DNA from 3 places in the Cytobacillus spartinae genome. Region 2 is predicted to be linked to each of the others. Evidence: riboswitches for the same ligand, from Rfam matches in the RefSeq annotation. Region 2 holds a riboswitch; each other region holds the start of a gene.

Region 1 (11,182 bases), on a different contig from region 2:
ATAAAAGTGGTTACTCTAGCTTTTTTAGTTGTTTTTATATTTTTGCAATCTGTCATTGCTTTAATAGATATGTATCTATACAAGGAAGACTTTCTTTTAGTCATTTCAACGATGTTTAGGATAGTACCGGGAACAAATGAGTGGATGATATATGTGACCGTGTTTTTAGGACTTTTATATAGTGCCGGAGTGGACTATCGGTTAAAAAAAAACAGAAAGAAATTATCTCGAAATGAACAATAAATTAGTTGAAAATTTATCACTGTGGCAGCTATTTATTGTCATCTTTATTTTTGAACTCGGTAGTGCAGCGGTAGTTGGAATAGGGGGAGAAGCAAAGCAGGATGCTTGGATTGCTATCGCAGTTGCAACTGTCCTTGGAATTGGATTAGTAGCTTTTTATATCATCTTACTATCAATGGTTCCTGGAAAAAATCTGTTCGAAGTATTTTGCTTTTGTTTTGGTAAATGGTTAGGAAAGCTAATCTCTCTCATGTATGTCATCTATTTCTTCTATATTGCAGCGAGGGTATTGAGAGACTTCTGCGAACTTATTGCGTCTTCCATTTTTGAAGAAACTCCGATTGAGGTCATAGCCATTTCAATGATTCTCGTTGTCTCATACATGCTGTATCTTGGACTAGAAGTTCTAGGAAGAGCGAGCGAAATTTTCATTCCTTATTTATTTTCATTCATTATTATTATTGGGATCTTTATTTTATTTTCAGGAGAAATGGAATTCACTAATTTACTACCGGTACTTCCTGAAGGATTGGGACCAGTATTTAAAGCCGTTTTTCCTAGCATCTTGACCTTTCCTTTTGGAGAGCTTATTGCGTTTACAATTCTTTTTCCTGCTATTACAAAAAGGAAAAAGGTGCTCCCAGTCGGAATCCTTGCTGTTTTAGTAAGCGGGCTAGTCCTTATATATAACTCCATTGTTCAAATTGCCACTCTTGGTCCGGAAATGAAGGAGAGATCCAATTTTCCACTGCTTTCTGCTGCAAGAGAAATCTCTCTTTTGGAATTTATTGAGAGAGTAGATTTAATTATTGTGTTTATTGTGATGTATGGAATCATTGTCAAGGTCGGGGTATTTTTTTACGGTGGTTTGAAGGGGTTAGAATTAATCTTTAATCGGTCATATAGAGCAATGATTGTCCCTATTGGAACTTTAATTGCTTTCTTTTCCATTGAGGTGAGCCATAATTTTGCTGAACATATTCAGGAAGGGTTAGAGGTAGTGCCTATGTATTTTCATGTTCCATTTCAGATCATAATCCCTATGCTAGTTTTCCCCATCCTTTATTGGAAAGTAAAAAAACAACAAAAGGAGAAAAGCCAATGAAGCTGCTTAATTCCTTTTTTAAAAGAAAAAAGAATAAAAATTCCTCTATTACTACGGAGGAAGAATTGTTTAGTAAAGAGGAACTTCCAAAGGCATACTTTATCAGTCTTAGTGAGAATAAAAAGCAACTTCAACAGCTATTTCAACAGTCCTTTGATTTTAAAATGGATGATATTAAAATAGGGAATCACTTTGCTTGTGTTTGTTATTTGGAAACGATGCTAGATAAAAATGAATTAACCAATAAAGTATTAAACGCTGCTCAAGGTTCAATCGAAGACAAGGTATTACTGAATATTGAGTCGATTAGAAACACCTATTTTCCGACAGTGGCTTATGAGTATGACGAAAATTTTCATAAAGTGATTTGGCATGTATTGAATGGGCATGCTGTTATCCTTATTGATGGAATTCAACAAGCATTGTCATTGGAAATTGGAAGGACTGAGAATCGATCCATTACGGAGCCTAGTACTCAGACAATCATTAGGGGTCCAAAGGATGGATTTGTAGAAGATTTAAATACAAACATTAGTCTGATTAGAAGAAGAATTAAAAATCCACATATAAAATTTGAGAAGCTTCAAGTTGGACGAGATTCAAAAACAACGGTTGCAATCGGTTTTATAGATAACATAACAAACCAAGATATATTAGATGAAGTAAGAATTCGTGTCAAAAAAATTGATGCAAGTGCTATATTAGATTCAGGAAATATAGAAGAATTTATTACTGATAAAAGTATTACGCCCTTTCCACTTCTATTCAATACAGAAAGACCAGATAGCATATCCGCACATTTATTAGAAGGAAAAGTTGCTATCATAGTGGACGGGAGCCCGTTTGTTTTATCGGTACCTAGCTTGTTAATTGATTTCTTTCAGGCAACAGAGGATTATTATCAACCGTTCCTAATGGCTAGCTTCATTAGAATGATTCGTTATGTGTCATTTATGGTTGCTTTATTGCTGCCTTCTTTATATGTAGCAGTATCCACTTTCCACCATGAGCTATTGCCTACTCAGCTATTAATCAGTATTCAAGCGCAAAGAGAAGGGGTGCCCTTTCCAGCCGTAATCGAGATTATTTTAATGGAGCTAACCTTTGAGGTATTAAGAGAGGCGGGGATTAGAATGCCTCGTGCTGTAGGACAAACGGTCTCCATTGTCGGAGCTTTAGTTATTGGTCAAGCAGCAGTTGAAGCTGGACTCGTCTCGAATGTTCTTGTTATTGTCGTGGCGTTCACGGCGATTGCTAGTTTTGTTTCGCCAATTTATAACTTCTCCATCACAACTAGGTTACTGCGTTTTATTCTGATATTAATGTCTTCCATTCTTGGGTTATACGGGGTTCTAACTTTCCTCATTTTAATGGTTATTCATTTGGTAAGTCTAAGGTCATTCGGAGTTCCTTATCTGGCTCCGGTAGCTCCATTTTTTCCTAGTGATCACGATGATGTATTTGTTAGACTCCCTATATGGGCAAATAAAAGTCGCCCATCTTATTTATATTCAAAAGCACCTGTTAAAAAAAGCGGAAATTATACTCCTTCTCCACCGACTAGTAAAAGTGGTGATAATACGACATGAATAGAATCTATCCTTTACTAATGATTATCACATTGTGTTTAACGGGATGTTGGGACCGAATAGAGATGAACGATGTTTCCATCGTGACGGGTTTAGCGGTTGATCGGGGGGAAGACCAGAAGTATATGTTAACAGTTGAAGCGGTCAATCCTACACAATTTTCAAAGCAAAAGGGTGGAGATGATGCACCAGTTACAACCTTTTCTTTAGAAGGGGATACCATATCTGAGTTAACGGATAAAATGAACGTCGGTATGACAAGAAAACTAATATTCTCACATACAAGGGTGCTGTTTATTAGTGAGGAAATAGCTAAAGAGGGAGTTGTCGGATTTCTAGACTTTTTAGAAAGAAGTGGAGAGTTTCGAAACGATTTCAATATATTGATTACCAAAGGGATGAAAGCAGCGGACTTTACAAGGATTACCTACCCACTCCAAAAGGTTCCATCTCTTAAAATACACAAACAAATTGAATCATTTGGAGATGAATGGGGAGGAGACCCTAGGGTTCGATTAACAGATTTCATTTCCTCTATGACTTCTAAGGGAAGGTCACCTGTAGCAAGTGCCATTAGTGTAAAAGGGGATGCAGAAAAAGGAGAAAAAGTAGAGAACAATAAATCTCTCAGTGTAGATGCATTGGTTACAATGGAAGGGATAGCTTTGTTCGAGGGAGATCGATTAAAAGGGTACTTATCGTTAAAAGATACAAGAAACTTTGTGTGGACACAGGATTTAGATCAAACCAGTTTAAGCGTCCCTTGTAAAGAGTCAACAAAGGATGAGCCTAAATATTTCAATGTTCGTGTTAACACTTCATCAACAAAGCTACATGCTCGCTATCAAAATAATCAACCGATATTGAGTGTTAAAATTGATGGTGAGACATCTTTAGCAGGAAGTCATTGTGCGAATGATTTAACTAAGTTAGACTCTTTTAAAGAAATGGAGAAATTAATTAACGCCCATGTGAAGAATGAAATTGAAGGTACATTAAATAAAGTGCAAAAGGATTTTGGTTTAGACATCTTTGGATTTGGAGAGGTCATGAATAGACAGCACTATAAAAAATATAAAGAGGTAGAGGGTAAGTGGAACGAAGAGTTTTCACGGGCAAATTTTGAAGTTGATGTAAAGTACCACCTCATTAGAAGTGGAATTAAAAGTAAGAGTTTCTTAGTAAGCGAACCAGCGGTTGAATAGATGTGGAAAAATTATTTCAAACAAAAGCTTGATAAACCATGAATCCTTTTAATAAGGTAATATAGTAATTACAACAATTTGTGACATTCAAGAACGAAGTAGAACTAGGCCGTAGGAAAGGTTTAGAGGAGTCTACATATTAAAGGAGAAAATAATGAGCGATATTTTAATGAATATGAAGCCATTTGTAAATGCTGCGTGGGAAAAAGCAGGCTTTCAACAATTAACAACGGTACAAGCTTCTGCTATTCCGGCTATAGTAGAGGGAAAGGATGTTATTGCTGAATCACCGACTGGAACAGGGAAGACTTTAGCTTATTTATTACCGGTCCTAAATGGAATTGATCCGGAAAAAAAGTCTATCCAAGTGGTGATTTTGGCTTCTTCACAAGAATTAGTCATGCAAATTCTTCAGGAGGTCCAAACTTGGAGTGAGGGTAGTGGCATTCGAGCTGCATCCTTTATTGGTGGTGCAAACGTGAAAAGACAGTTGGAAAAATTAAAAAAGAACCCACACGTCATCCTCGGAACACCAGGGAGAACATTAGAGTTAATTAAACAAAAGAAAATCAAAATGCATGAAGTGAAAACAATTGTTCTCGATGAGGGGGACCAACTTTTAACGAGTGAGCACCTGTCAACAGTAGACCATATTGTTAAGTCGTCATTGGCGGATCGTCAGGTAGTTCTTTTTTCAGCAACTCTTCCGGAACATACAGAAAAGCTTGCTAAAGATTTAACTAGAGACGCAGAGATCATAAGGATTAAAAAGGATGAAACGATCCAATCAGGAAACGTTGATCACATCTATTTTAGTGCAGAACCAAGAGATAAAATAAAGTTACTTGAAAAAATAGCAAGGCTAGAAGATGCTAAAGTATTAGTGTTTGTCAGGGATATTGGAAACTTAACCGTTATTTCAGAAAAACTTACTTTCAAGGATATAAAAACGGCGATTCTTCATAGTGACTTAAATAAAGACAAACGTAAGAATGCCCTTAAGGACTTCCGAACAGGAAAAACAAATATGCTACTTGCTACAGATGTTGCTGCGAGAGGCTTAGATGTTAAAGGGATTACCCATGTCGTCCATTTTGATTTCCCGAAAGATATAGAGCAGTATGTCCACCGTTCTGGAAGAACAGGAAGGTTTGGAGCAGAAGGCACGGTTATGGCTATTGTCACAGAACGAGAGGAACGGGAATTAAAGAAGTTCTGTAAAGAATTAAATGTAGAGGTTGAGAAGAAAGTATTTTATAAAGGTCAAGTTGCGGATGGTGTGAAGGCAGAAAAATAAATTAGTTGATGAGGCTATGTTCATGTTAGTGGTGAGCGTAGTCTTTTTTTTTGGAGGATTTTTCATAATCCAATTAAGTTGACGAAATAGATAGAATATTTTATAAATAGAACTATACCGTATTATTTAGACACCCGAAAAATATACCCGAAAGGACTAAAATAAATGGAAAATCCTCGTTTGAAACAATTACATGATGAGTGGCTTGTAGAAGCTACTATTGATGATATGCAGGAAAAATTGAATAATGGAGAATTAACTTCAAAAGAGTTAGTCCTCATGTACCTATATCGAATTAGTACGTATGACAAGCAGGGAGTTGCGGTAAATTCAGTATTAGAGGTAAACCCTGAAGCTTTACATATAGCTGCAGCTTTAGATTCAGAACGTAAACAAAAAGGTCCACGCGGTCCGCTACATGGAATTCCAGTACTAATAAAAGACAATATCGACACAAGTGATAAAATGCATACAAGTGCAGGATCATTAGCTTTAGAAAACTCTTATGCTACAGAAGATTCACAAGTAGCAGCTTCTTTAAGAGAAGCAGGTGCTATAATCCTGGGGAAAACGAATATGACGGAATGGGCAAACTTCATGACGGAAGGAATGCCAAGTGGCTATAGTTCAAGAGGTGGCCAGGTTTTAAATCCCTATGGTCCAGGTAAATTTGATGTTGGTGGTTCTAGTGCAGGATCCGGGGCATCCATCGCAGCTAACTTTGCGGCAGTAGCAGTTGGAACAGAAACATCAGGTTCCATTCTAAGCCCTGCAAGCCAAAATTCTCTTGTTGGGATCAAACCTACTGTAGGATTAATCAGTCGAAGAGGAATCATTCCGATTGCACATAGTCAAGATACTGCAGGACCGATGACAAGAACAGTTAAAGACGCTGCATACCTTTTAAATGCACTGACAGAGCTCGACGATAAGGATCCTATCACACGTACTAATACCACACTTGTAGGAGCTGATTTTACTGAGTACCTACAAGAAGATGGGCTAAAAGGTGCCCGTATCGGAATATGTAGAGAGGTATATTTCGACTATCTATCCAAGGATAAGCTTAAAGTAATGAATGAAGCTGTTGAAAAGCTTAAAGAACTAGGGGCAGAAGTAGTCGAAAACATTGTGATCCCATCAACAAAGGCAAAGTGGAGCTATGATGTTTTAACGTATGAATTTAAATCGGATTTAAACGCCTATTTACAAGGTCTTCCTGTCGACTCAAGAGTTCGTTCACTAGCTGATGTGATTGAGTTTAATAATGAACACAGTGAAAAAACGTTAAAATATGGACAAAAGATCCTTGAAGAAGCGGAAAAAACTTCAGGAACATTAACTGAGGAACAATATATATCTGCACTAGAAAAGGATATCCACTTATCAACTGAGCAAGGAATCGATTCTGTACTAAAAGAGCATCAATTAGATGCTATTGTTTTCCCGAATAATTTTGGCGCGGGTATTCCTGCAAAAGCTGGTTATCCTTCCATCACAGTTCCAGCAGGGTATACACAAGAGGGAGAGCCAGTTGGAATTACTTTCACAAGTACAGCTTACACAGAACCTACTCTTATAAAGCTAGGTTATAGTTATGAGCAGGGGACGAAAGTAAGAAAAGCACCCAACCTTAATCTAGAATAAGGACAACACAATAAAGTCATACTACCATTGAATGATTTTAAAAGGAGATGGTGGTAGTTGGGTAGACAAAAGTTAGGAAATGGCAATGCTCAGCGAAATAATAATAAAAAAAGAGGCAAAACTAGCTCAGAGCTAGTTGAGTTTACTCCTAAAGAAGAACTAAAACCGAATCGTCCAATAAACGAATAATGATAGAAACCTCCCAAATTAGGGAGGTTTTGTTACGTTTTCAACCGAATGGTATTCAAATTCAAAATTAAACGTTATAGTAACGTTATAAACTGATAAGGGCAAACTTGTTGAAAAGCAAGGACGCAAAGCTATGGGCCTAAGCGTAAAATTCGTATGGTTGCCAGGCTGCCAGACTCCTTTTAGGGTGTCGGCACTCAAGGGAGGAAGTAAATATGAAAAGACTAGTAATGATGTGGGTGATGGTTGCATTGGGGTTTCTTACAATGGAATACCCTCAAAATCCGAAAACAGTGCATGCGAATGAATTTGTCCCCGTTTCCACTTGGCTCTGGGATACCGAAGCAATTCACACAAATAAGGATGAAGTCTTAAAGTTTTTAATAACAAAGCATGTTAACACAGTGTTTTTACAAATTAATCAAGATATACCATTTGAAACATATGAACATTTCATTCGCCAAGCAAGGAGCCATAATATTGAAATACATGCTTTGGACGGTGCTCCTGATTGGGGAAAATCAAAAGGCAAGATGGATAACATGTTTGGCTGGTTAAGAACCTATCAGCAACAGGCGGTCCCAAATGAAAAATTTTCGGGTGTGCATATAGATGTTGAACCATATTTACATGAACAATGGAACAGGAATCAAGCGAATGCGGTTATGCAATACCAAACTCTACTTATAGAAGCGAAAAAACAATCCAATCGTTTAGGGTTACCTATAGGGATAGATATTCCATTTTGGTTTGACGAGATTAAATTTCAAAATAAGTATGGAAAAGGGGATCTTGCTAGTTGGGTTATTCGAAAAGCCGATTCAGCCACTTTAATGGCATATCGGGATCGAGTAGAAGGCCCAAATGGGATCATTGAGTTAATAAAGTTTGAAGTACAATTAGCTCAAAAAATAGGAAAACCGATTATAATTGGTGTCGAAACAGGTAAATCAGAGGAAGCGGACTATGTTTCTTTTCATGAAGAGGGAGAAGCATACATGTTCAAACAATTGAAACAAGTTCAGGCAAACTATAATGGTAACGTGACTTATGCTATTCACCATCTACAAAGCTGGATGAGGATGGAGTATTAATAAATGAGATTTCACCAATGTTTTGGTGGAATCTTTTTCTTTTGTAAGGAATTTAGGTAGAGTTTACCCATAAATGTAAATTTTTATAAAAAAATATTAATCAGTACCTTGCATTATTCAGTAGTGTGTTATATTATACTAAATGTGGTAATAATTACTAACAAATGTTGTTCAACTACTGTACTTTAATCAGTAGTGAGTTTAAGACAGTAGGAAGGTGATTACTTGAATGTTCAATTTAAAAAGGGTGTGCTGGAATTATGTGTACTCATTTTAATATCTAAAAAGGATCAATATGGTTATGAGCTAGCTCAAAATATATCGAATAAAATTACAGTCGCAGAAGGGACCCTTTATCCATTACTACGACGGCTGACAAAGGAAGATTACTTAACTACGTATTTGGCTGAGTCAACCGAAGGGCCACCGAGGAAATATTATTCGCTTTCAGATAAAGGTAGCTTGTATATGAATGAGTTAATCAAAGAATGGATGCAGTTTTCAAATGCAGTAAATGAATTTATTGAGGAGGGTATGGGGAAATGAGAAATGAATTTTTAATTAAGCTGGAGACTTTATTACAGAAAGTACCGGAACATGATAGAAGAGAAATGATGTATGACTATGAAGAACATTTTCAAATTGGGCTTGCGAATGGAAAAAATGAAAACGAACTTATGGCTGAGCTCGGAGATCCACATGTAATTGCAAGAGATTTGCTAGCGGAATATAGAATTGTAAAAGCGGAAAAGGAGCAATCCGTACCCAATATATTTCGTGCCATTCTTGCAACAATCAGTGTTAGTTTCTTTAATTTAGTTTTTATAGTCGGACCGATTGCAGGGCTATTTGGTGCATATGTGGCTTTATGTGCTGTGGCACTAGTATTAACGATTTCACCAGTGGTACTGATTACGTCTTCAATGTGGGGATTTAGTTATGAAAGTTTCGCAGTAAATATCTTTGCTTCCATAACGTTGTTTAGTTTAGGGATGTTAATGAGTATCGGAATGATTTATGTAGGAAAGTTTTTCTACAACCTAGTTCTTAAGTATATAAGATTTAATATTAGAATCATTAAAGGAGAAAAAGCGGCATGAAAAAATTAGTATACGGATTATTAACACTATTAATCATTGGGATTGCAGGAACCATTGTATCAGTAAGTGCTTCCGGTGGCTTTTCATTTGACACATACAGCTTAGAAGATACAGAAGTAGTAAATGGAAAGAATATTGATCATATTGAGGTTGATATATCTGCAACTGACTTAAAGGTGATTTCAACAAATGACAGTGATATTACGATTAATCTTAATGGGAAAATAAGTAGGAAATATGAAGATGAAATTAAACTGGATGTAAAGGAGAAAGGGGATTCTCTTAAGATTTCAATAGCAGGAGAAGACCAAATTAAGTTTAATATAGGGGTACTTATTGTAGATACCAACTTAGAAATAAGATTACCTGAAAAATTATATGAGTCTATTAGAATAAGTGCATCTTCTGGAGATATTGAAATAGCTGATCATAAAGCAAAAGAGATTATGTTAGAGACGAATTCAGGTAGTATTTTTGCAGATGATATAGTGTCAGACAATGATTTTACGATGATGGCTTCGAGCGGTGAAATCCATTCAAATAACAACCGTGCTGAAAAGTTCGAATTAAAGGCAAATAGTGGCGACTTAATTGTTGATAATCAAACCGCGAAAAAATCTATTTTTAACACATCATCTGGTGATATCAACTTAACGAATGCTATTGGTGAACTAGAAATAGAGGCATCTTCAGGTAGTATTATGATTGATAATGATGAAGTTACAGGTCATATTGATGCTAGGGCATCAAGTGGAGATGTAGATGTTGAGTTTAATAACGAACCAGATTCATTAGCTATTAGATTTAATGGGAGCTCTGGAAAAGGTGAAATTGATTTTAAAAATGTAAAGTATGAAGAGAAATCAGAAAATAAAATTGTTGGAGAGATTGGTTCTGGAGAGTATGAGTTAACGGTTAACACAAACTCAGGGGATTTTAACCTCCGTTAAGAAACACTACTATTAATAACGAAAAGGATCCTCTGGAAGATGAGAGGATCCTTTTATTTAAAATATAACCTTCCAGTTATCGTTACATGTAGCTTCAATTGTTTTTCTTTTTAAAATATAGTCAGCAATTAATTCTGTCATATCGATTTGGATATCTTTAATAACAGGTTTATCTTTATACATGTGGTAATCCCCTCCACCACCTGCGCGATAGTTGTTCATGACAACGTCGTATTCTCCATTTAATTCTATCGGTACGCCATTACGCTCAAGCTTTACAACTCTTTGTCCAGAAGGTTTACGTATGTCTAATTCGTACTGGATTCCTTCCCACATATCATAATTGTAATGCTGAGGTTTTGGTTCGATAAACTCTGGATTAACTGATATCTCATTGTTTTCATCTAACTTAAAATACGTGGCACATTTTTCAAGCGCATCCTTCATATCTTGTCCAGTGATTCTAATCACCTTTAACGTGTTAGGGTAGATATAATTGGAGACGATGTCTCTCATCGTAACATCATTTGGGAATCCAGGCGATTCATTATGGAATAGAGCGGTATTTGAAATCTCTACGTCTCCTGCATCCATTTGAACTTTATTAATAAACTCAATCATTGGGTGATCTTTTAAGCGGATTTCCATAACATCCGTAATCGTCATATCACCAATAATAGCGCCCATTGGCTGGTCTAACCATTCTTGAGTTTTCACTTCATAATCCTCAATAATTCCTACAACCTTTTCATCTACTAATGTT
Region 2 (11,182 bases):
CACAACATAGCATAGAAGAAGTTTACTTATTTGGAATTCCTTCACAACACTAAAAAGTATAGAGGAAACAACAGGACGGTTTTTCTGATTGTAAGAAGAACCGTCTTTCTTGTCATTTTCTGAGTATAGTTTTTGATTGTAACATCCCTTCGTTAACTAAACAGTAGATATAACCTCATCTCTTAATCTCGTTAGACTGTTATCTCCCTTTTTTAAAAGACCTATCAAGACCAAAGCTTAACTCCATATCTCTCTAAATGATTCTCTACTTATTAGTGTTTGTTGTATTGGGGCTGTTTACGGTAATGGCTCAAACGAGGCATAAAAAGACATTTAAGCGGGTTAGATGAGGTACATTTAAGGTTTACGGGTGGACGAACGCCACTATTAACGGATGATACATTGAAACGGTTGGAGGGGCTATTGGTATTATGGCATATCTAGCCGTTCTATCGTTTAAGCAGAAGGTGTTTAGCATAACCCCTAAGAACTTGTTGACCCTGTTAGAATACTTTTCTTCGAGGGTTGTTCCAAACCTTTATATAAGTATGTCCTTCTACGCATTTAAAAATTTTGATCCCTACTAATTTAAGTGGTGTAAAGATTTCCTTCATATGAATTAATGGCATAATCAACATCCCTTCCAAAATATTACTTATCTTAATTATAACTTAATAATGAACGTATTTACTTGAAATGTTCTCGATAAATTACGACAGGGGAACGTCAATTTTCGAGTGAATGTGTGATAGATTAGGTTAGCAATTTTATATTTTTTCAATAAAAAGAGACTTGTTTAAAAGACAAATTGTTACGATTTGGATTACTATGAGAGAAGATGAGTAAAAATGTGAATCTCGGGAGAGTTAATGTTGGGAAAGAATGGTCTACATATATTGGAGGTTAAAGCGTTGTTTAAAAAACATATAGAGAAATACCTAGGCACATTTTTTGCCTTCATATTACTAGGAGGAGCTTCTATTCAATTTTGGAATTTTTCTTTTATAGATATGCCCTTTCATGTAGGTATTATTAATAAGGATCGAACAGCTACCATCTTATTTGGTATCACTGCAGGAGTGCTCTCCCTGGTAGGTCTTTTATCTATCTTTATATCTTTGAGTTTTCAACATCGTTTAGAGAAAACGAGAGAATTATACTGGGACATGGTTAACCTTCCATTTGAAGGAATTAATACAGAGAATACGATTAAGAGGATGACGCAGCATATCCGACAATTTCGTAAAATTAGAGGCGGAACAGACTTATTCACCCATATTGTGACAAAAGTAAGTTTATTTACAATCCTCTTTGTATGCTTAATTTGGTCCGTTTATGTAGGTTTGGTTGTAGAGCTCGGTTTAGAAGGGTTTTTAATCATTATCTCCACTATTTTAGCCATAATCATATTATTATACTTTTTTAATATTCTTAGACAAATTAGTCATATTGATAGAATCAGTGATTTACCTAAGTTATCAAATATGTTAGACGCACATAAAGAAGAAGATCTCCTTGCTACACAGTTTTTACCGATGTCCACACACCTAGCCTTTATAGGCTACTTCCCAGAACTTGAGGGACAGGCATACCAAACATCTCCTACTAACATGTTGAAAGGTAACTACTATTCTGAGGGACAAACTCTAACGTTATTTATTGAGATCCCTGTAAATCATATAAATGTTAGAATCATTAGGTTGGTAAAACAAGGAAGGAGAAAAGAATTATATAATGGAGGAATCCATCTAACAAGAACAATCATTAACTTTGAAGAAAGTCAGTTCAATGGTTTTGTAAAAGAATGGGAACAACATGGGAAAGGGCTTGCGGTACATCTCCCTGTAAAACCAGATTGGCTATCTAAAGAAGATAAGGGTTATGAAATTGCCTTAATGTTTTCTGCGTTTGATCTCCCTTCTTATATAGTAGAACTAGAATATAAAAAGACTAAAGAAGATAGTCTTATGTTAGTAAAAAGAAGTATTATCCCTGTTAATGAAGAAGGGGAATTGGAAGAGAAAATCTAGGTGAGCCATGTAGAATTGTTCATAAAGAGGTAAGAGAAATTATAAGAAGATAAAGAGGGGACTCACATGATTACGGAACAGCTATTATCAGAAAGATTTGAGGTAAGTTTTAATCAAATACATGACGCATTAAAGAAAATAGTGAAGATTAGAGATGACCGTTTTTCCGTGCTAGTAAAGGTTGGTGCGAAGCATCACCAAGCAATTGAAACGTATAAAAGTGACCTTGAGCAATATGCAAAGTTAAGGAATGCAATTGTTCATGATAAGGTTGATATTGGATATTACATAGCGGAACCAAACATTAAAGTGGTAGAACATATTGAAAAAATTGCAAGGGTACTTAACGGACCTAATTATGCGACATCTATTGCAACAAAAGAAGTTATTTTCTATAACTATGAAGATAGTATCTTAAAGGTCATTCAGGGTATTAAAGAGCATTCTTACTCGCAATACCCAATCTATCGAAACAAGGAGTGTATTGGGCTCCTCACGACAGGAGCAATTGTCAAATGGATGGCTATTAATGTAGCAGAGAATATAGTCAAGCTTGATTGTATAAAGGTTTCAGATATTTTAGAGTACGAAGTAGAGCATCCAATTGCATTTGTTCCAAAATCAATTAATATCTTTGAAGTTGAAGAAATATTTGAAAATGCACATAAGGATAAAAAAGAATTAGAAGCAGTCATAATTACGGAAAACGGAAAAAAACATGAAGCTCCACTAGGGTTAATTACTGCATGGGATCTTATAGAAATAGATTATACAGTTGAGTAGAAGTTTTAATATACTTGAAGGTTCTAATTTTTGGTGTGAGTTTTTTAAAAAATAACACTTGGTTTTTGTTGTATATAAGGGGGCTAGGTACTTCTTTCCCCTTCCTAGCCCCTCGATTCACAACAACTATTAAATATTTCATAAACCGTATTCTAAAGGATTCCGTAAAAATTGTCGCTTTTTAAGGGAAAAAATATTTAGAAAATTATGTATCTTTTCGCAAAGTGACAAGTTTTGCAACATGTTAATAGTAAAATATCCCTGTGAACTACTAATTATAATATTAGACAGTAAAAGGCAAACTCATTGAAAAGTGAGGACGCAAAACCACAGGTCTAAGGTAAGGGGTACTAGGATGGCTGGGTTGCCTGGAATACGAAAAGTATTTTAGGGGGAGAATAATGAGAAAAGTGAACGAAAAGCTTGACTCGGAGTGGATCCAACTGATTAAGGAAGCAAAAACAATGGGCATTGACATGAATGAGATTAGAGAATTCCTGGAGAAAAGGGGTGACGTGGAATTTTCCAATTCTTCATATGAATGTCGTGCAGTGATTTAGCCATCTAAGAAAACATATAAATGTAATTAAAGTAAGGAGAGCATTTGCTCTCCTGTTTTTAATAGATTTTTTACGATATCTCTTTTTGGCTTTTCTCGATGAAGCTTATTCTTTATGCTTCATTCAATTTCCAGAAATAGAGGTGAAGATAATGTGGAAGCCTTATCAATATTTTGTAATTGTGCTTGTGTTCTAGGATTAAGTCACTAGTGCAATTAAAAATCTTTAAGTTGATTGACTACTCGGGATAGTCTTTCTTGTTTTTTTGCATTATAGGTTTGGCGAAACTCTTGTGCTTCATTTAGGCTATGACCATTTATCTCTAAATCATACTCGAGCTGTTGATAGATAATATTAAAAGTTCTATCAGCATTTTGTTCCATTAGATTTGCAACCTCTTGATACTTCGCAATTAGGTCACCTTTAGGCAACTTGTTACTAACAAACTCTGCTTTTGCCTCTACTACCAGCTGATCAACTTTACTCGTTTCTTGAACTTCTAATTCTGTAAAGAGAGCGTTATATTTAGCTTTAATCTCGTCTACGCTTTTAGGCTTATCCTCTTCTGTTGAACTTGATTCGCTACTATTGCTAGTATTAGTAGATCCAGATTGTGTTGAATTTTGTTTAGTTGAACCATCTTGATTTTTGGTAGAAACAGTACTATCTCCTGCCTCTTCGCCACTTTCATCGTTTACTTGGGCTTCAGCATCTTCATTTTTCGATGAACTTGAGAAATTTGCGCTACTACTATCATTTGTCTGTTTTTTCGTTGGATTATTTATTACTTCCTCTGCTTTTTTTACAGTCGTTTCTACTTTTTTGTTCCATGTATAGTTGCCAATAAAAATTACTACTATGACTAATATTATTATACTGAAAAGTCCAAGCCGCTTCATTTTAATCCTCTTTTCTTCCAATGTAAATTAATGTTACCACGTATTTTTTAGTCCTGTCATTACTAGATTACAAGATTCAACAAAATTGTATGTGAAAATCAGCAGATAATATTAAAATACGACAAAAATGGTAAATTTTTTAAAAAATATTGTGTAAAAAGACCTAAGATGGTAATATTTATCTATGTATGTTTGTGTTATACAAATAATATTTTTATATAATTATTTGCCATTATTAAACAAAAGGAGTGTCAAAATGACTAAGAAAAAACGTATTCTTACTAAAACTGTAATGGCTGCTGCTGTTGCATCATCTGTGTTTGCTGTATCAAACTCTGCAGATGCGGCATCTGTAACAGAAGCAGAAAAAGCGGTTGTAAAAGCTGAAAAACTTGCTGGTGCGTTAAAATGGGAAGTTTCAATCGAGCACCGTAAGAATGTATATCCTAACAACCTAGTAGGATATCCAAATATGAAATTACATAATGATACAAAGAAAGCTTTAGCAGATGCTACAAAACTTGTATCTACATTAAAAGGTAAAGAAAAAGAAGTTCTACAAGCTAGATTAGACGCTAACGTTTCTACATACTTAAAACGTTCAGTTGCTTACATTGATGCTGTATCTTCAGGATTGAAAATTCAAAAGAAATACGTTGAGCTTAAAGCTAAGTTTGACAAAGGTCAAATGGATGATCAAACGGAAAAATTATACCATGAAGTTTCATGGGAAATTAAGAAGAATTCATTTATGCTTGACCGTGTATATGGTGTAACAACTCGTGAAGAGTTTAGAGATTTCTATAAAGAAACAGCTGAGGACCTTCAGAAGGAACTATTATATCCAGTTTCTATCAAAATGCAAATTGATCGTGCTGCAAAAGCGTTAAAAGATAATAATGTGGACCAAGCAGCTGGTTATTTAGGAAACGTTGAATACTTAGTAAATGAAGCTGCAAACAACGGTGCTGATGTTTCAGACAAGTTATTCGTAAGTGCTATGTCTAAACTTGACGCTGCTGAAGAAGCTTTTGAGAAAAAGGGAACTCTTTACTTTGCAAATTCTAAAACTGAGACGACTGAATTTGGCCCTGAAACAGGTAGTGAAACAGTTGAGAAATCAGTTTACATTTATGCTGGAAAAGACGAACATATCAAGTTACAGAACTTTTCTATCAATGGAAACTTAGTAGTACTAGGATCACCTGCTGGTGCTGGAACAGTCTCTCTTGAAAATATTAAAGTGAATAAAGTAAATAACGTAGGCGGAAACATTATCGTAGAAGACATCGCTGACCACAGCTTATACCTAAAAGGTGTTGAAGCGGACAGCGTCGTTGTAAATGATGCTAACGGATCTAACCTAGTTGCAGAATCTGGTGTTAAAGTTAAGAGCTTAGTAGTTTCTGAAAAAGCAGGAGCTAAAGGTGCTGTTAACCTAGAATCAAAAGTAAGTGGAGCATTCGAATCTATCACAATCGCTGCTAAAGGTTCAGAGAAATCTGAAGGAGTAAACTTAAAAGGTGACCTGTCTACAACTGCCGTAACCGTTACAGGTGAAAATGCAAAAATCGCTGTAGCTGAAGGTGCAACTGTTAAAGAAATTAAGTTAAACGCTGTTGCTAATGTAGCGGTTGCTAAGGGATCTACAGTAAAAGAAATTAAGAAGGATCCATCTGTTAAAGGTGAAGTAAAAGTAGATAACAAAGGTACAGTTGAGAAAGCTGAAGAAGGTATTGAAGTTGGTGGAAATGCACCTGTAGTTGTAGCACCGCCGGCAGCACCGGCACCTGGCACGGGAACTGGTGGGGGAGCAATAGTAACTCCTGTACTGGATACAATTACTACTGGTCTTGTTGGAGAAGTATTAACAGATTATCACAATGGTACGTATGAATTGGATTTGAGTGATGTAGAGGACAGTGATATATTCGAACGTATTCAAATTACTTCTTCACCTTCATCTAGTGTGTCTCTAAAAGTCAACTCACTAACTGCAAGAGGTGCTAGTGATTGGATTGACTCGCCAATTCAATTTACAGGAACAAATATTACTACAAGAGACCTTTTTGGTAGCCTAGATACTGGTGCACCAGGTATTAAAATGGAAAATATGCGTGCAGTGTTCGCTGGAACTCCAATAGTATTAACTGGTGTACTAGTACATTCAAGTGGAGGTCAAACTTCTGAAATCACTGTTACTATTAACCTTGGAGTGGGACAAGCAGCCGTTACAACTTTTACTAACACATTTGGAACTATAACTAAAGTTGGCAACGATAAAATTACGGTGGCGATAAACTCAGGCCAGGGGTCTACGACTATTGGTACAATTGAAAATTCGACCAATGTTGATTTTTCCCAATTACTAATTTCATTTAACTCGGATGCTACTCCTGATGATGCTAGTAGTTTAGAACAAGCCATTAGAAATAGATTTGCAAATAAATTACTGGAAAATATAACTCTAGGGGAATTGAAGGGGAAATCCTTTAGTGCAAATGGGTTTGAGATAGAGTTCTTAAACTAATGTAGTTATTAAAAAAGTGGTGCCAAATAGGTACCACTTTTTATGTGTAAAGAATGTAATCAAGATAATGCTGTTGCTGTTTTAAACTTTTTAATGTAAATAAACAATTACAAGTCGATATTAGAAATAACAACAACAGAAGAAGGAGTGCGCATATGAAAAGAATCATAAAGTTGATACTATTGTTAACGATATTAATAGGTAGTACTGGTTTTACATTTCCAAATCATAGTCTAGCAGAAACAAACAAAGTCCCTATCGCTGGCTCATCCATCCTAACCGCCAAACAATTAGGCGATTACGTCCTACTACATAACCCTGAACCAAAACTGATAGGAATTGATATTTACAGATTAGCAGATTTATTTCTATCAATTGGCAGAATGGAAAATATCCGTGGGGATATCGCCTTTGCTCAATCAATCCATGAGACAGGCTTCTTTAATTATGGTAATGATGTCTTACCAGAGCAGAACAACTACTCAGGGATTGGTGCAGTTGGTGGAGGGGCACAGGGTGCGTACTTTAAAACTCCTGAAGAAGGGGTAAGAGCGCAAATTCAGCATTTAAAGGCCTATGCCAATACGGACCCATTAGTTACAGAATTAATTGATCCGAGATTTAACTATGTTAAGAGAGGAACTGCTCCTTACTGGACAGACCTTAATGGAAAATGGGCAGTTCCAGGTAATTACTATGGGGAGCTAATCCTAGGTATCTATGAAAAAATGAAACTAATTCAGTTGTCAATTCCAAATGTCGATAGTACTATCACTCATGATTTACCAATGGCATCCTTATACTTAAAATACGATCGCCCACTAATGGCACCGGATGGAAAAGTCGCTAAGGTACTTAAAAAAGGATACACCTATCGTATCTATGGAACATTGGGAAATAACTATAATTTAGGTGGATCCTATGTTGTAGTGGCTGATAGTAGCAAAATGAATCTCTATATTGGGAGACTGTACATTCCAGATAATAATAGTGTTCTCTCAAAGCCCGATGGCAAAAAACACCGTAATTTAAAAGTAGGGGAGACTATAAAAGTTTATAGTTTTGACGATCAGGCTTACTATGTTGGTGGTGGCTACTATATTAATAAAAATCAAAAACTGTCCTTTTATAAAGGGATGGTTACAATAAATGATGATACACCACTTTATAACTCAAACGGTGAGGTTGTTCGAACCCTTACAAAAAACCAGCAGTTTAGAGTCTATAATATAAAAGGAAAGAAATTAGAAGTGGGTGGCGGCTTATACATACTTTCTGACAAAAACAAGAATAGCTACCTAAACCTATAATGAATATAAAGGTCTACCTGGCTTTACTTGGGTAGACTTTTATTATGGTAAAAATTGGTCACAGAATAGTAAAAAAATATTCTAATAGAATGTATCTATTAATGGTACGATTAATCTATCATAATTTGGTTACTTAGGAGGATTTATGAAACAACTCAGATTTACTTTTATTGTTCTACTGCTATCATTTTTCTATTTTTCTTTCAGTGGTAAACAGGCAGAAGCAGCCGTAGTAAACCCAAACCAAGTGTATACATATGAAAAGATGGAGCAAGATATTATGAATCTTGCAAACACATATCCAGATCTAGTTACGTATAAGGTAATAGGTCAAAGTGAATATGGGCGAAATATCTATGCCGTATCTCTAGGGAAAGGTCATGCGAATGTTTTTATAAACGGCTCACACCATGGTCGAGAATGGTTAACGACTACGCTTAATATGTATATGATTGATCAATATGCTGCAGCATACGAATCTGGAACAAAGATTAGTGGCTATGATGCTAGAAGTATATTAGACAAAACGACTATTTGGTTTGTCCCGATGGTTAACCCAGATGGTGTAACATTACAACAATACGGTTTAAAAGCATTCCCATCTTCTGTTCATCAAGATTTAATAAAGATGAATGATGGAAGCAAAGACTTTAAGCGTTGGAAGGCAAATGCCAAAGGAGTCGACTTAAACCGACAATATAATGCTGATTGGGCGAATATAAAATATAATCCAGGTAAGCCTTATTATAAAAACTATAAAGGTACTAAACCACATAGTGCGCTTGAGGTTATTGCTGTTCTAAATTTTGTTAATGAAATTGATCCTGAGGCTACAGTAGCCTATCATTCAACTGGAGAAATCCTGTACTGGAATTTTCACCAAACAGGAAGTTGGTATAATCGTGATCACAATTACGCGAAAAAAATAGGTGAGATGACAGGCTATCGTTTAGTCTATCCAGGCCCGAATCCTTCCGGTGGTGGGTTTACAGATTGGTTTATTATTCAATATAAAAGACCAGGATTTACTCCAGAAATTTCAAGGTATTATAAAGAAACCAGCCCGCCTCTTTCTGAGTTTCCACGAGCATGGACAAAGAACCAAGCAGTAGGTCTTTATATAGCAGATCTAGGTTACCAGTTAAATCAAGCACGGATGGGAACGATTAAAAAAGAAGCTGATAATAAAATAGCTCAGGCTATCACGAAATCCAAAGGATTACGATTCTATTACTCTGGTAATATAAAGAGTGCTGCAGATTTAGTAGTTGATGCAAAATTTGCAAAGGCCTACCAAGAGGCTAACAAAAGTATTGCAGCAGCAGAAAAGCAGATTAAAGCACTACCCGAAAAAGAACGAGCTATCTTTACTACTAAGTTAAATGAAGCTTATTCTTATAAAAATAGTGCTGCTGTATTTATAGACACAGTAAAAATCGGGCAGACATTATTATTAAAGAAACAGTCCTTAGATGGAACCGTAAATAACGGAATTCTTAATGATGATACCGTAAAGTCCTACCACGACTTATCCTATCAGATTAAGAAATCAGAGATTTTCATTAATAAAATGTACGGATCTCACGTAAGACCATTAACAGCTAATCAATATGTGTTGCCTGCTAAAATAACGAAAGAAACCATTATTTATGAAATTTCTAGATATATGGTTACAAAAGAGATTCAAGTGCTATTACAAGAAGGAACACTTGAAGAAATTCCTGCGAAATTTGAAAAGTTAGAGAAACTTGAACAGCAATCAATAGGAATAAAAGAACTAGGAAATAAGCTGCACCCAGGGAAATATCCAGATCTACCAAAATTTGAAGAGACGCTTCAATCCATGAAAGAGGAAGTTCTAAAACAGTACTCTGAACTTCAACCAGTAGTTGAAGAAGTAGAAGACAGTACAGAAGAGAGTACAGAACCAACCCCAACAGAAGAAGAGCAATCACAGAATTCAGATCAAGTTGAAAGTAACGAGACACTTTAATACACTAATATGGAGAGCTGGCTTCGGATTCGAAGCCAGCTTTTTCTATAGTTGAATAAGATCGTCTTGTACATTTGGCCCCCTGTCCTTCTCCCCGCTTGTATTATGTCGAATAACCTAAAAACAACACTTATGGAAATCCTTGCTATTAATTTACACAAGTACTACCATAGAATAGTAGACTAAAAGATTAAAGGAGGATGAGAATGAGTAAAAAATGGTTAAAAAAGTCCTGTGCAATTGTTGCAGGTGTAGGGCTATTTACTAGCAGCTTCATCTCGCCTGCATCAGCTCAAATTAATATTAAGGACACACCAGCTGTTTCAGCAATTAAAGTTACTCAGAAGGATCTACAGGAAAGACTTGATCAAACGAAGAGATCTGCTGTAAGTGAGGACACGCTTGTTATCAGATATAAGCGACCTTTAAGTACTTCTCAGCACCGTCAAGCAGGAGGTAGTATTCTTCAGCAGTTTTCGGATTTAAATTATGTAGTTGTTAAGGTCAATGGCAAAGAAAAATTGAATAATATTATTGAAAAGTATAAGAAATTTGACCAGGTTGTTTCAGTTCATCCTTCTGTCTTTTATAAACCGTTAAGTCTAGAAGATCCAAAGGCAAAAGATCAGTATCAAAATAGTCTCTTACAGCTCGAAAAAGCACAGAAATTAGCTGGTAATCATAGTGTTACCGTTGCGGTAGTTGACCAGGGAGTTGACATGGATCATCCGGATTTAAAAAATCGCCTACTTCCAAGTTTCAATACTGTAAACCCGATGAATCAGGGTACACCTGATTACCATGGTACGCATGTTGCAGGTATTGTTGCAGCAAACAAAGGGAATGGGATTGGCGGTTATGGTGTAAATCCAAATGCGAAAATTCTACCGATAGATGTATTTGATAGAGGCTGGGGTGCAACAGATTACGCGATTGCACAAGGTATTCTACTTGCTGTAGAAAAGGGTGCAAATATTATTAATATGAGCCTTGGTGGACCGATGAAGTCTCCGTTGATAGAAGCGGCTATCGATAATGCATTGGAGAAGAATGTTGTGGTTATCGCTTCAGCAGGTA
Region 3 (11,182 bases), on a different contig from region 2:
AGCAGCGAACGTTCCATTAACGGTTATGTCTGTAATGTTATTCGCCTTAAAAGCAGCTGTAAATTTATCAACTGTTTCGCTATCCATAGATTTACCGTTAATTGTGCCTAAATCTATATCGAAAGTACGTTCGGAAGCGGCTCCGTGTAAATCAATAATATATTGTATATTGTTTTCCGACACAATTTTATTCAAGGTATCTTTATAAATACCGCCTTTTATATAGTTTGGATCATCTGCAATTCTAGATGAATATACAACATGAGTATTAGTCAGTTCGCCTAAAAGAAGAGCTAGAGAACCTGTATAAATATCCGCACTTTTCACTTTTCCGTCTCGAATATGTTCAGTTGCATGTGGGGCTGATATAAGAATAGGAATACTACCTTTTTTATATTCTACTGGACGCGTTAAATAAGTATCTCCTCCATAGGAATTCATTGAAAACTGCTGTTCATAAGAAAGTATTTTTTTAAGAAAATTACTCTTATCCTCGAACATGGTAGATAATTTTTCCTCTCCTGAAAGAGAATTGTTGACCTCTGAAGTTAAATTAGATGAACTAGTAGATTCAAGATCAGTACGATTTAACTTTACTTTTCTAACAACCTTCCACATCCCCATCTTTCTTTTTGATTTGTGGAGGTGATAGCTTTGTTTTGCCACATGAAATGCTACTGGTTTTTGTTCTGCAGCTGAAACAACATGTTCATTAAATGGTATGATTTGGCTAGAAATGAAAGTAAATGATGTTAAAAGACAAATTGGTAGTTTCACCGGTATTTACCCTCCCTGCTGTAATATGGAAAACATGTTTCCATTAAATTATACCAACAGGAAGAATCATGAAACAAGGCTTAAAACTACCAATTTCATGAACATTAAAAAAATCTCCTATTTATTAAATAAGAGATCCTTAACGTATTGCCCATTTACCGCCTCTTCTAGAATCGGCAGCACCTATAATTTCTTTTTTGTCATAATTAATAATAAGAACATGGCTGGCTCCAAAGTAAGAGGGGGAGTGAGAGTAATCTAAAATATACCCCTGTTCCTGTAGTTCATTTTCTACATTTGTATCTTGTTTATTTTCAAGAGAAATCATATTCTTGTTAAACTCAGAAAAAAAACGCGCCGAAGACACTGCATCTTGGGGGTCTTCATTAAAAATACAAATTCTAATCAATATGTTTGCAATTGTAGATGGAATTCTTCTACCACCTGAACTTCCTATACCAATTATTGGTTTATCGTCTTTTGCTAGTATTAATGGTGATATATAACTATGTGGCCTCTTTCCAGCTTCATATGAATTTGGGGAATCCTTTCTTAAACTAAAATTGTCTAATTGGTTGTTTAAAAAAAAGCCATTAACATAATGACCAGAACCAAAAAAATTGCTTAAAGTATTGGTAGTAGACACCATCATTCCTTCAGAGTCTACAATAACAAAATGGGTTGTATTCCCTTGTTCTTCCATGTCAGCTTTTGAATCTAAGGGAGTCGTGCTGTTTTTATTTGTATACTCTACCTCATGTGCTAGTTTGCTTGAAAAATCTTTACTAGTTAACTTTTTTATGGGAATTGAGTTAAACTCAGGATCACCAATACTATTAAGACGGTTTTTGTAGCTTCTTTTAATAATTTCACCTAGTAGGGTAGCATAGTCTGGTAAATTACCTCTTGTTTGACTAATATTTAAAATTTCCGCCATTTGAAGAGTTTGAATCAACATGACACCTCCAGCAGGTGGCGGAGGAGCATATACGGTATATCCAGAAAAATCCCCTTTAACAGGAGCAGAAACTCTAACTTTGTAACCTCTTAAGTCTTTTCTTGTTATTTTAGATGAGTTCACAATATCTTCTGATAAATTTCCCGTGTAAAAAACACTAGAGTGTTGCTCTTTAATTTGCTTTAGTGTCGTAGCTAACTCTGATTGCACTAATAACTCTCCGGTCTTAATGGGCTTACTATTGGGATAGAAATGTTCTAACTGTTGTACGGGCATTCTATAGGCAGCATTTTTAAGGGTGGTATGTAATATTGAAGAGACTTCAATTCCTTTTTCAGCCAAATGAATTGAAGGTTCAATAAGGTCTTCAAATGGGACTACCCCAAAATCATTATGTGCCATCTCTATTCCTTTAACGAAACCAGGTACACCGATGTTTTTACTTGTTCTATGTAGGGGGGCTGTTTCCCTATAATCATAAAGGATAGGTTCCCTTTGATTAGTAGGATGAACGAGCATTAATCCTCCCCCGCCAATACCAGAAGCATAGGGTTCTAGCACAGATAATGCAAACGAAACCGCAACAGCAGCATCCACAGCGTTTCCGCCATTATTTAGAACTGCCATTCCGATTTCAACTGCCGTCGGGTTATCTGCTACAACAGAATATTTACCTAGCTCTGGTTTTCTTTTTAGTAAATCTAGATTATTAATTCTTTCATCAAGCTTCGGTAAAAGTCTGTCATCTTTGCCATAATTAAATAGAACTATTGCTATAAGAAATATGCTGATAAATAATAGCATGGATAGACGTTTTCTAGGCACTAATCATCATCCTAGTGTAGTGTAATTATAATAATACTAAAAGCAGAAGTGTTGAAATAATAATTCCAACTACAGCTTGTTGGGTCGAGTTCTTTTTTTGTTCTTTTACAAACATTAATAGAAATTGTTTAAAACTATATGAGTTTTTAAAAGAGATTTTACCCCAAATGCGTCGACCTTGTTTTGATAAAACACGAGATTTCTGAACAACTGTATTCATTTATATCATTCCTTTTAAAAAATATTAGATACATGAAAAATTGAGAAAGTAGCAATACTTAATAATAAAGTGCTTGCGGTAGTTGGTAATACACCTTGTCTTTGAATGGTATTTGCAATTAGACCTGGTACAATAATTCCAATTTCATGTAAGCCGGTCCCAGCTATAGAATCGATAGGAACCGTGAAATCAAATAATAATTTTAAGGCTATTCCCGTTAATAACATCGCTGTAAACTTACGTCTTCCATAGATAATCGTAAACTTAGAAATTCCTTTAGTTACAACGAGGAATGTAATAAAACTTATCAAGAATATCGAAATCACATAGGCAGGTTCACTCATTGTAAGTGCTAGGTAACCAGGGACAACTAGGCCAGCGGGTACAATTCCAGTTTTTTCAGCAAATAATAAGCTCAAGATTACTCCGATAATTAATGCAACCGTTATATTTGCATCGATCATTTTTATTCCACCTTTCTTAGTTCTGTATTATGAATTTTAAATTCCTCTAAGCGTTCTATTAAAGGTTCTGCAGCACCATGAATATTCCCAACACCATAAATCGTATGATTTGAGAGTACATACGGCTTAAGTGCTTTTAATAAATCTGGAGTGGACTTATATTCAAGATTTAATAGTTTTTTTGCTGGGATATTTCCTGCATTGAAATTATCCACAATAGGGGAAGTTGTTTCACCTATTAGAACAAGAACTTCACAATCAATATATGGTAATACATCTTTCGCAAACTGTTCTGTTCGGTCGACACGGTCAGCTCGACAGTTCATGATGATAACAGGTTTTTCAGTTGGATAACCGAGGGTTTTAACACGATTCCAAATATTAATGGTAGAAGAAGCATCATTTGCTGCAAAACCATTAACAAGATAACTTGGCTTTGATGAATTTCCAATCGGTAATATGGTCATTGATCCTGGATCAGGCCAAGCTTTTAACATCCCGCGAAATGCTGTTTCTTCATCGATTCCAATTGCATCTGCAACCGCTAAAGCTAATGCCGCATTTTCAGGGAAAACCATATATTCAAACTTCAGTAAAAATTCTTCAGAAACTCGTGAAGTATCACACACAATCACTTCAGTATTTCTTTCTTCAGCAATTTTCTTAAAGAAGGGTACGTAGGGACTTTCGTTAATAATTAGATGACCATTAAAAGGTATTGTCGCTGTAAAAGCATCAGCAACTTGGTCTAATGTAGGTCCTAAAACATCCATATGGTCTTCAAGAACATTAACAATAACACCGATATTTGCTTGAAGCATTTCCTCTTGGAAGGTTATTTGGTAATCGGGATTAACAGCCATGCATTCACTCACAAGTGCTTCGGCATTTAAAGAGGCAGCTTTCTTGACAACTTCTTTTTGCTCACGAATATTTGGACCTTCTGGACGGCGTTCAATGGGTTCTTCGTTGTCTTCAAACCAATACAACATACGAGCTTGAGTACCTGTTGTTTTTCCTACAGTTTTATAGCCTGCCTCAGAAATAACCCCAGTTATTAAGCGAGTGACAGTAGATTTTCCTCTAACTCCATTGATATTAATTCTTAAAGGTATAGAGTTGATATTTTTTATATGGCGATTTTTTTCAATAACTCCTAATAGAAAGATAAGCACAATAAAAAAAGAAACAATACCAAACATTAAAAAACTCCTTTCAAAAACGAACTATTCTATTTACGAGCCGCCTATTAGTAGGGACTATAATTTTAAAAATGGGATTTGGCTGGAAACACATTAATGAATACTACTCCTCAGCTAGGTAGAAGTAAAGCATATTTGGTAGGTAAATTTACCCTTAAACTACAAAAGGCATAGTGATGAGCTTTTGTCTAAATTCCAATTTATGTGAAAGAATTTGTAACCGTTTTAATAAGGGTTTGTAGATTTTAGAGTTATTTAAGACATCTATTTTTAATGAAAGTGAAAACAAATTTAAAACTGGAAATAAAAAAGAATTTTAGAAAAAACTCTTCCCATTTGGTAAAGCCTGTAATATAATTCAACTGTACTAACTGTATTACGAATCATAGTACACTAAATACAGATGGGAGGGTGACTATGTTCGAGTTGGATGTAAGGAGCAGGAAACCTATTTACGAACAGTTGGTTGATAAGCTAAAGGAACTTATCATCACGGAGATTTTTAAGTCTGATGAGCAGCTACCTTCTGTTAGAACAATGGCACAACAATTGACGATTAATCCAAATACGATCCAAAAAGCATACAGAGAACTAGAAATTCAAGGATTTATTTACTCAATTAAAGGAAAGGGAAGTTTTGTTAGTCCTTCAAGTCCTAAACAAAACAATGAGAAAATCATGAAAATTAAAAGTGAATTAGCAAAGCTTTTATCAGAGGCTATTTACCTTGGTATTACTAGTGCTGAGATTATCGAAATCATAAAGGATATAGAATCTGGGGTAGGAGGAGGGAGTGCAAATGATCAAGTTTGAAAACGTGAGTAAGTCTTTTGAGGATGCAGACGCATTAGAAAATGTAAATTTAACAATCAATAAAGGATCTATTTACGGCTTACTTGGTTCAAACGGTGCTGGAAAGACCACTTTGCTTAAGCTTCTATCTGGAATCTACATAGAGGATCAAGGATCTGTCACCATTAATGATCAATCCGTATATGAGAACACAATGATAAAAGATCAACTTTTCTTTATTCCTGACCATCCTTACTTTTTGTCTCAATATACGATTACACATATGGGGCAGTTTTATAAAAATATTTATAGTAATTGGAATGAGGAGAGATTTCAAAATTTAATTAAGGCATTTCAAATTGATCCTAAACGAAAGCTTCATCGCTTCTCAAAAGGATTACAAAGACAATGCGCCTTTATATTAGGATTATCGACCATGCCAGAATTACTGATCTTAGATGAACCGATGGATGGGCTCGATCCAGTTGTTAGAAAAAATATAAAAAGTCTCATTATTGAAGATGTCGCAGAGAGAGAAATGACGGTTCTAATTTCATCTCACAACTTAAGAGAAGTTGAAGATATTTGTGATTATGTAGGGATCCTACATAAAGGGAATATGTTAATTGAAAAAGAGTTGGACGATTTGAAGTCAGATGTTCACAAAATTCAATTAGCGTTTAAAGATGGCTCACCAGCAGACATATTTAAAGGCTTAAAACTGCTTCACAGTGAGAAGAGAGGAAGCGTGTTACTATGCATTGTCAGAGGGAACGAAGCCGATATCAGAACTAGAGTGAAAGAATACGAACCTGTCATATTTGATATCCTCCCACTAACGTTAGAAGAAATTTTTATTTATGAAATGGAGGATGTTGGCTATGCAATCAAAAATATCCTTGATTAAGAGCGAGTTTTTTAAACAGATTAGTAGAAATATTGGTTGGATCTCCATCATCTATTTTTTAACATTAGTATTTGCGATTCCACTGGATATTTTAATGACTGTTACAAATGAACATAAAGAATTTTGGGTTAAAGATAATTTATTTCAGTATAATGTGGGGCTTCAAATCATCTTAATGATCTCTATCCCTGTCTTGTTAGCAGTGTTTCTTTTCCGCTATTTACAAGTAAAACAAAGCTCAGATTTATACCATAGTTTACCCATCAAAAGAACACATATTTTCCATCAATATACATTAATTGGTTTATTGTTTCTGATCATCCCAGTTATTGCAACGGCCATCATTGTTCATTTTCAACATATAACATGGGATTTACAACCGTATTTTTCAGTAGGGGATATCTACTACTGGGCTGGGATTATGATCCTCATTAACATCATTGTTTATATGGGTGCTGTATTTATTGGGATGGTTACTGGTTTATCCATTGTACATGGCGCACTAACCTATATTTTCTTATTGCTACCATTAGGATTGCTTGTGTTAATCACTGCTAACTTACAGTACTTTTTGTATGGATTCCCACAAGACTACTTTTTAAATAGCAAGATGGAGTACTTCTCACCATTAGTTATTACTGAGCAATTAAATCATCAAAAAGTAGAGCCATTGGTCATTTGGCTGTATCTTATGGTTTCTATCGTCCTTTATGGATTATCTGTATTTCTATATAAAAAGAGAAAGCTTGAAGCTGTATCCCAGGCGCTTGTTTTTCCAATTTTACAACCTATTTTTAAATTTGGAACAACTTTTTGCTCCGCATTTTTAGTGGCATTATATCTTGGTGAAACACAAAATCAGTCTTTCGCTTGGTTAATAGCAGGGTACATTATTGGGTCATTTATTGGATATATCGTTGCTGAAATGGTCCTGCAAAAAACATGGAGAGTTTTTGGTAGTTTTAAAAGTTACTTCATTTATGTGGGTGCGTTAGCTATCATTCTTGTTGCTTTACACCTTGATGTTACGAAATACGAAGATAAAGTACCTGAACGATCAGAAATAAAAAGCGTTCACTTAAGTGAACATGCCTATTATTACTACAGTTCGGACTACCAAATCGATAAATTATCACTAGAAGAAGATCAAAACATCAAATTTGTCCAAGAATTTCATAAAGCAATCATTTCTAATAAAAATGATGTAGAAAATGAGTCGAGAAATGGAAGAGCATTTTTTGCTTATGAGCTTGAGAACGGCAAAAATCTCGTTCGTGAATATTATATTAACAAAGAATTATACAAAGAATTTATCAAGCCTATTCACGAGTCCATTGAGTATAAAGAAGCAAACAATGAGATTTTTCGCCTGAAAGAAGATGTTGAATTTATCAGCTTTAACCCTGCAGGTCCAACTGGTCGACATGCGGTTATTTCAGAACCAGAAGATATTAATGAAGTAATATCGATCTTAAAGGATGAAATCTACGCAGCATCTTATGATGAGATGTACAACAATAAAGGCTTCCAATCTCATATTTCTATGAAAATTGATGACCAACATGGAATGGACATCCTGTTTAAGCCTTCCTATAAAAAGTTAGAAGCTTGGCTGAAAGAAAAGGGATTGGCTGAAAAGGCAATGGTCGTTGAAGAGGACATTTCACATGCCTTAGTAGTAGAGGTAAGTAAACTAGAAATGGATAAGCCTGAGTACGCTTACTCCAATGAAGAGATTTTTAACAAAATGATGAAAAGCTCGGATGTGTTAGAGCTTAAGGATAGAAATGAATTGCAAATTGCTATGGATCAATCCATTGACTACTACATGGTAGAAAATGAAAGAAAAAAGAGGTATTTAGTCGCATTCTATTTTAAAAACGAAAACTACCCAGTTATACGCTCATTTGAAGATGAGTTTGCACCTGATTTTGTAAAACAATTTTTTCAATAAAATATAAAGAAAAGGTTTAGAAGGGAGGGAGCAGGTTTGGCTGAAAATCGTATGACTATGGATATAGAAGAAATTTGTTCATTGTATAGTCAACGTCTGTTTCATGTTGCTTATAGTATAACAAGAGATCACCATCATGCTCAGGACGTGGTTCAAGATACGTTTATTAAAGCGTATCAAAAATTAGATACTCTGGAGGATCACAGCAAAGTTGGAGCTTGGCTATCATCAATCGCTACTAGAACGGCCATCGATTATGTAAGAAAAGAAAAGCGTAAGAGTGAAGTTTTCTTAGAAAATTCTATAGTAGAATCAAATCAGCTACATTTTAGTTCAAGCCAGGATGTTGAAAAAGAGGTCGAATTAGCGCTTTTTGAGGAAGAAATACAGCATGTAATTAACAACTTATCTACGGACCAGAAAAATGTCTTCCTGCTCAAAATAAAGGCCGGACTAAAGGAAAAAGAAATCGCGGAAAAACTTAAGCTTAAACAAGGTACGGTAAAAACCAATTTATATCGAGCAAAGAGACATTTAAAGTCAATGATGGTGGAGAGGAGTTTGGCATAATATATTTAGAGATCAACTCGATGAGAGTTGGTCTTTTTAATATGTTCATTCTTCCAATATTTGAGAGATAGTATGTTTGTCCCAGAGGAAATAAAGTCAATTTTTTAACAAATAGAGCTTTGGTTATACCCATTTAAAAGGTTAATAAAAACGTCATATTTCGCAGAATATATACATCTATTAGCACTAGTTTTTTTAAAAAACCAGGAAATATTACAGGGGTCACTCTGTCTTAATAGGACTATAGAAGTATATATTTGCTGAATTTTCTAAAAATAAATAAGTCAAAAGCCGGATTGTCGATTTGTGTTGGTAAATTTATCATTTAGTTAAGAGATCAGTCGGATAAATAAAAAAAGCTGAATCTCGATAAAGGCAAAACTGATGAAAGTCAGTGACGCAAAGCTACAGGGGCTAAGGTGCAATCTAGCACTAGGCCAGCCAGTTACCGAAAGATTTAGGGAGTAGTCTGTCTACTTTTCACTAAACCCCCTTTCGGTAAAGGCAGGGGTTATTTTTGTTGGAGAAAAGAGGTGAAAAAGTAATGAGACTAATGAACCTGGTGAACGATCAGCAAATCGCGAATCGCGTAGGACAAGCATACAGCTTCCACAAGAGGCTAGTCGGGCTAATGTTTACAAAATCGCTAGCACCAGGGAATGGTCTACATATTAAACCCTGCCGTTCCATTCATACTTTCTTTATGAATTACCCAATTGATGTGTTGTTTTTATCTGAAGAAAATGAAGTGATCGCATGCTTCGAACATTTTTCACCGCGAAAGATCGGAAAAGTAATCCACCGTGCAAGTTCTGTAGTAGAACTTCCAGCAGGAACGATTGAGAAAACAAACACCAAAGTAGGACATAAAGTGCAATTCAAAAAAAATGATGAAAAGGGAGCGAATTTAACATGATGAACAAATTAAAAGGACTAGTAGTAGAAGAGCAAGGTCAAGGGATGACTGAGTACGGATTAGTATTAGGAGTTATTGCAGTTGGTGTGGTAGCTACACTAGTTTTATTAAAAGAACAAATTCAGGCAATGTTTGATGAAGTATTGACTAGCGTCTCAACACGTGACGATTCATAAAAAATAGAAGAAGGTCTTGCGTTAATTAACGTAAGGCCTTTTTTAAAAGGTAGAATGCATTCACAGTGAGATTCTCTTATAAAGTGAGGGATCCTTATGATTTTTGATAGCTTGTTAATCCTCGTATTACTCATTTGTCTGATAACGGACATCAAATCTAGAAAAATATATAATAAGGTCATTTTTCCAGCTCTAATAGTAGCAATAATCTTACACGCCTTTGCCCCATTTGGTTCAGGGATCTTATTTTCTTTAACAGGCTTTGGGGTGGGTTTAGCCCTATTGTTAATTCCCTATTTAATGGGTGGAATGGGTGCTGGAGACGTGAAGCTTTTAGCTCTAGTCGGGGCTTTAAAAGGAGCTATGTTTGTAATGACCACTGGCATTTACATGGCAATAATAGGAGCCCTTATTGCACTATTCGTTATCATGTTTAGAAAAGGTGCTCTAAGACGTCTTAAATCGATTGTATATACTGTTTCCAGTTACAAACATGGGATTAAGATACCACTTGCTCTAGATAAAGATGCACTACAAACAACTTATCCTTATGGTGTAGCAATTGCTGGTGGAGCATTCATGAGTTTACTAGCAAAAGGGTGGTTGATTTTATGATAAAAGACGAAAAAGGTCAGTCCCTAGTAGAAATGGCACTTTTACTACCATTATTGTTACTATTGTTGACTGGTATTTTTGACTTTGGGAGAATTTTATACTCTTATACGCATCTTCATTTAGCAACACAAGAAACGGTTCGGTTAGGTGGTTTAGGGAAAAATGATGCTGAAATCTCTGAGTTTGCTAGAAATTATATTCACTTAGGAAACCCTAACTTACTACAGATAACCATCTCTCCAAACGACACAAATCGTCAGTCTGGTGAATATATGACAGTGACATTGGATTACCCAGTTGATATCATCACTCCGTTTGTTTCAACTTTTTTTCCTACTCCTTTTATATTGTCTACCGAATCTACGATAAGAGTGGAATGAGAGGAGTTTTACACATGAAGAAACTCTTAAGGCAATTGATTCGAAGAGAAGAAGGGAACGTTATCTTACTAGTGTCTTTGTCATTTATGGGCTTATTAGTGATGGTAGGTCTTGTAATTGATGGCGGGACCATGTATATGACAAAAAGCCATTTGCAAAAAACAGCCAATGCAGCTGTTTTATCTGGCGCACAAGAGTTAACTAACCGAGAAGATTCGGTTAGAGAGGTAGTAACTGAGGTGCTAAAATCTCATCAGGAAGAAACAAGTATACAGGAACTTTCCATCACGATGGGGAAGCGTGTAGAAATAGAGTTAAAGAAGACAGTACCTCTTTCATTTTCGAAGTTATTCGGCTTTAATAGTTTAGATGTACATAGCAATGCGGCTGCTGAACTGCGTGTAATGGCTAGAGCAATAGGTGCAG

The links. A riboswitch is a leader RNA that binds a small molecule or an ion and turns the genes downstream of it on or off. The one in region 2 is predicted to bind cyclic di-GMP.
Region 1: another riboswitch for cyclic di-GMP. It lies ahead of ACFYKX_RS12380 (amidase); the one in region 2 lies ahead of ACFYKX_RS14040 (anti-repressor SinI family protein).
Region 3: another riboswitch for cyclic di-GMP. It lies ahead of ACFYKX_RS03160 (DUF192 domain-containing protein); the one in region 2 lies ahead of ACFYKX_RS14040 (anti-repressor SinI family protein).

Annotation. Positions count from the first base shown of each region.
Region 1 covers NZ_JBIACK010000005.1:97,604-108,785, forward strand. The annotation lists gene ACFYKX_RS12345 (hypothetical protein) at 7-243, shown strand; gene ACFYKX_RS12350 (GerAB/ArcD/ProY family transporter) at 233-1,348, shown strand; gene ACFYKX_RS12355 (spore germination protein) at 1,345-2,937, shown strand; gene ACFYKX_RS12360 (Ger(x)C family spore germination protein) at 2,934-4,142, shown strand; gene ACFYKX_RS12365 (DEAD/DEAH box helicase) at 4,297-5,439, shown strand; gene ACFYKX_RS12370 (amidase family protein) at 5,605-7,086, shown strand; gene ACFYKX_RS12375 (hypothetical protein) at 7,144-7,275, shown strand; cyclic di-GMP riboswitch class I at 7,366-7,451, shown strand; gene ACFYKX_RS12380 (amidase) at 7,491-8,369, shown strand; gene ACFYKX_RS12385 (PadR family transcriptional regulator) at 8,595-8,915, shown strand; gene ACFYKX_RS12390 (DUF1700 domain-containing protein) at 8,912-9,469, shown strand; gene ACFYKX_RS12395 (DUF4097 family beta strand repeat-containing protein) at 9,466-10,419, shown strand; gene ACFYKX_RS12400 (bifunctional metallophosphatase/5'-nucleotidase) at 10,477-11,182, opposite strand, start outside.
Region 2 covers NZ_JBIACK010000006.1:171,285-182,466, reverse strand. The annotation lists gene ACFYKX_RS14055 (hypothetical protein) at 1-53, shown strand, start outside; gene ACFYKX_RS14050 (hypothetical protein) at 912-2,030, shown strand; gene ACFYKX_RS14045 (CBS domain-containing protein) at 2,097-2,813, shown strand; cyclic di-GMP riboswitch class I at 3,100-3,185, shown strand; gene ACFYKX_RS14040 (anti-repressor SinI family protein) at 3,215-3,373, shown strand; gene ACFYKX_RS14035 (hypothetical protein) at 3,589-4,272, opposite strand; gene ACFYKX_RS14030 (hypothetical protein) at 4,529-6,802, shown strand; gene ACFYKX_RS14025 (glucosaminidase domain-containing protein) at 6,958-8,112, shown strand; gene ACFYKX_RS14020 (M14 family zinc carboxypeptidase) at 8,258-10,105, shown strand; gene ACFYKX_RS14015 (S8 family peptidase) at 10,312-11,182, shown strand, end outside.
Region 3 covers NZ_JBIACK010000001.1:640,653-651,834, reverse strand. The annotation lists gene ACFYKX_RS03205 (hypothetical protein) at 1-777, opposite strand, end outside; gene ggt (gamma-glutamyltransferase) at 917-2,560, opposite strand; gene ACFYKX_RS03195 (hypothetical protein) at 2,586-2,780, opposite strand; gene pgsC (poly-gamma-glutamate biosynthesis protein PgsC) at 2,795-3,244, opposite strand; gene pgsB (poly-gamma-glutamate synthase PgsB) at 3,247-4,446, opposite strand; gene ACFYKX_RS03180 (GntR family transcriptional regulator) at 4,864-5,259, shown strand; gene ACFYKX_RS03175 (ABC transporter ATP-binding protein) at 5,246-6,145, shown strand; gene ACFYKX_RS03170 (DUF6449 domain-containing protein) at 6,120-8,099, shown strand; gene ACFYKX_RS03165 (RNA polymerase sigma factor) at 8,136-8,669, shown strand; cyclic di-GMP riboswitch class I at 9,034-9,122, shown strand; gene ACFYKX_RS03160 (DUF192 domain-containing protein) at 9,190-9,585, shown strand; gene ACFYKX_RS03155 (Flp family type IVb pilin) at 9,582-9,761, shown strand; gene ACFYKX_RS03150 (A24 family peptidase) at 9,858-10,376, shown strand; gene ACFYKX_RS03145 (TadE/TadG family type IV pilus assembly protein) at 10,373-10,756, shown strand; gene ACFYKX_RS03140 (pilus assembly protein TadG-related protein) at 10,771-11,182, shown strand, end outside.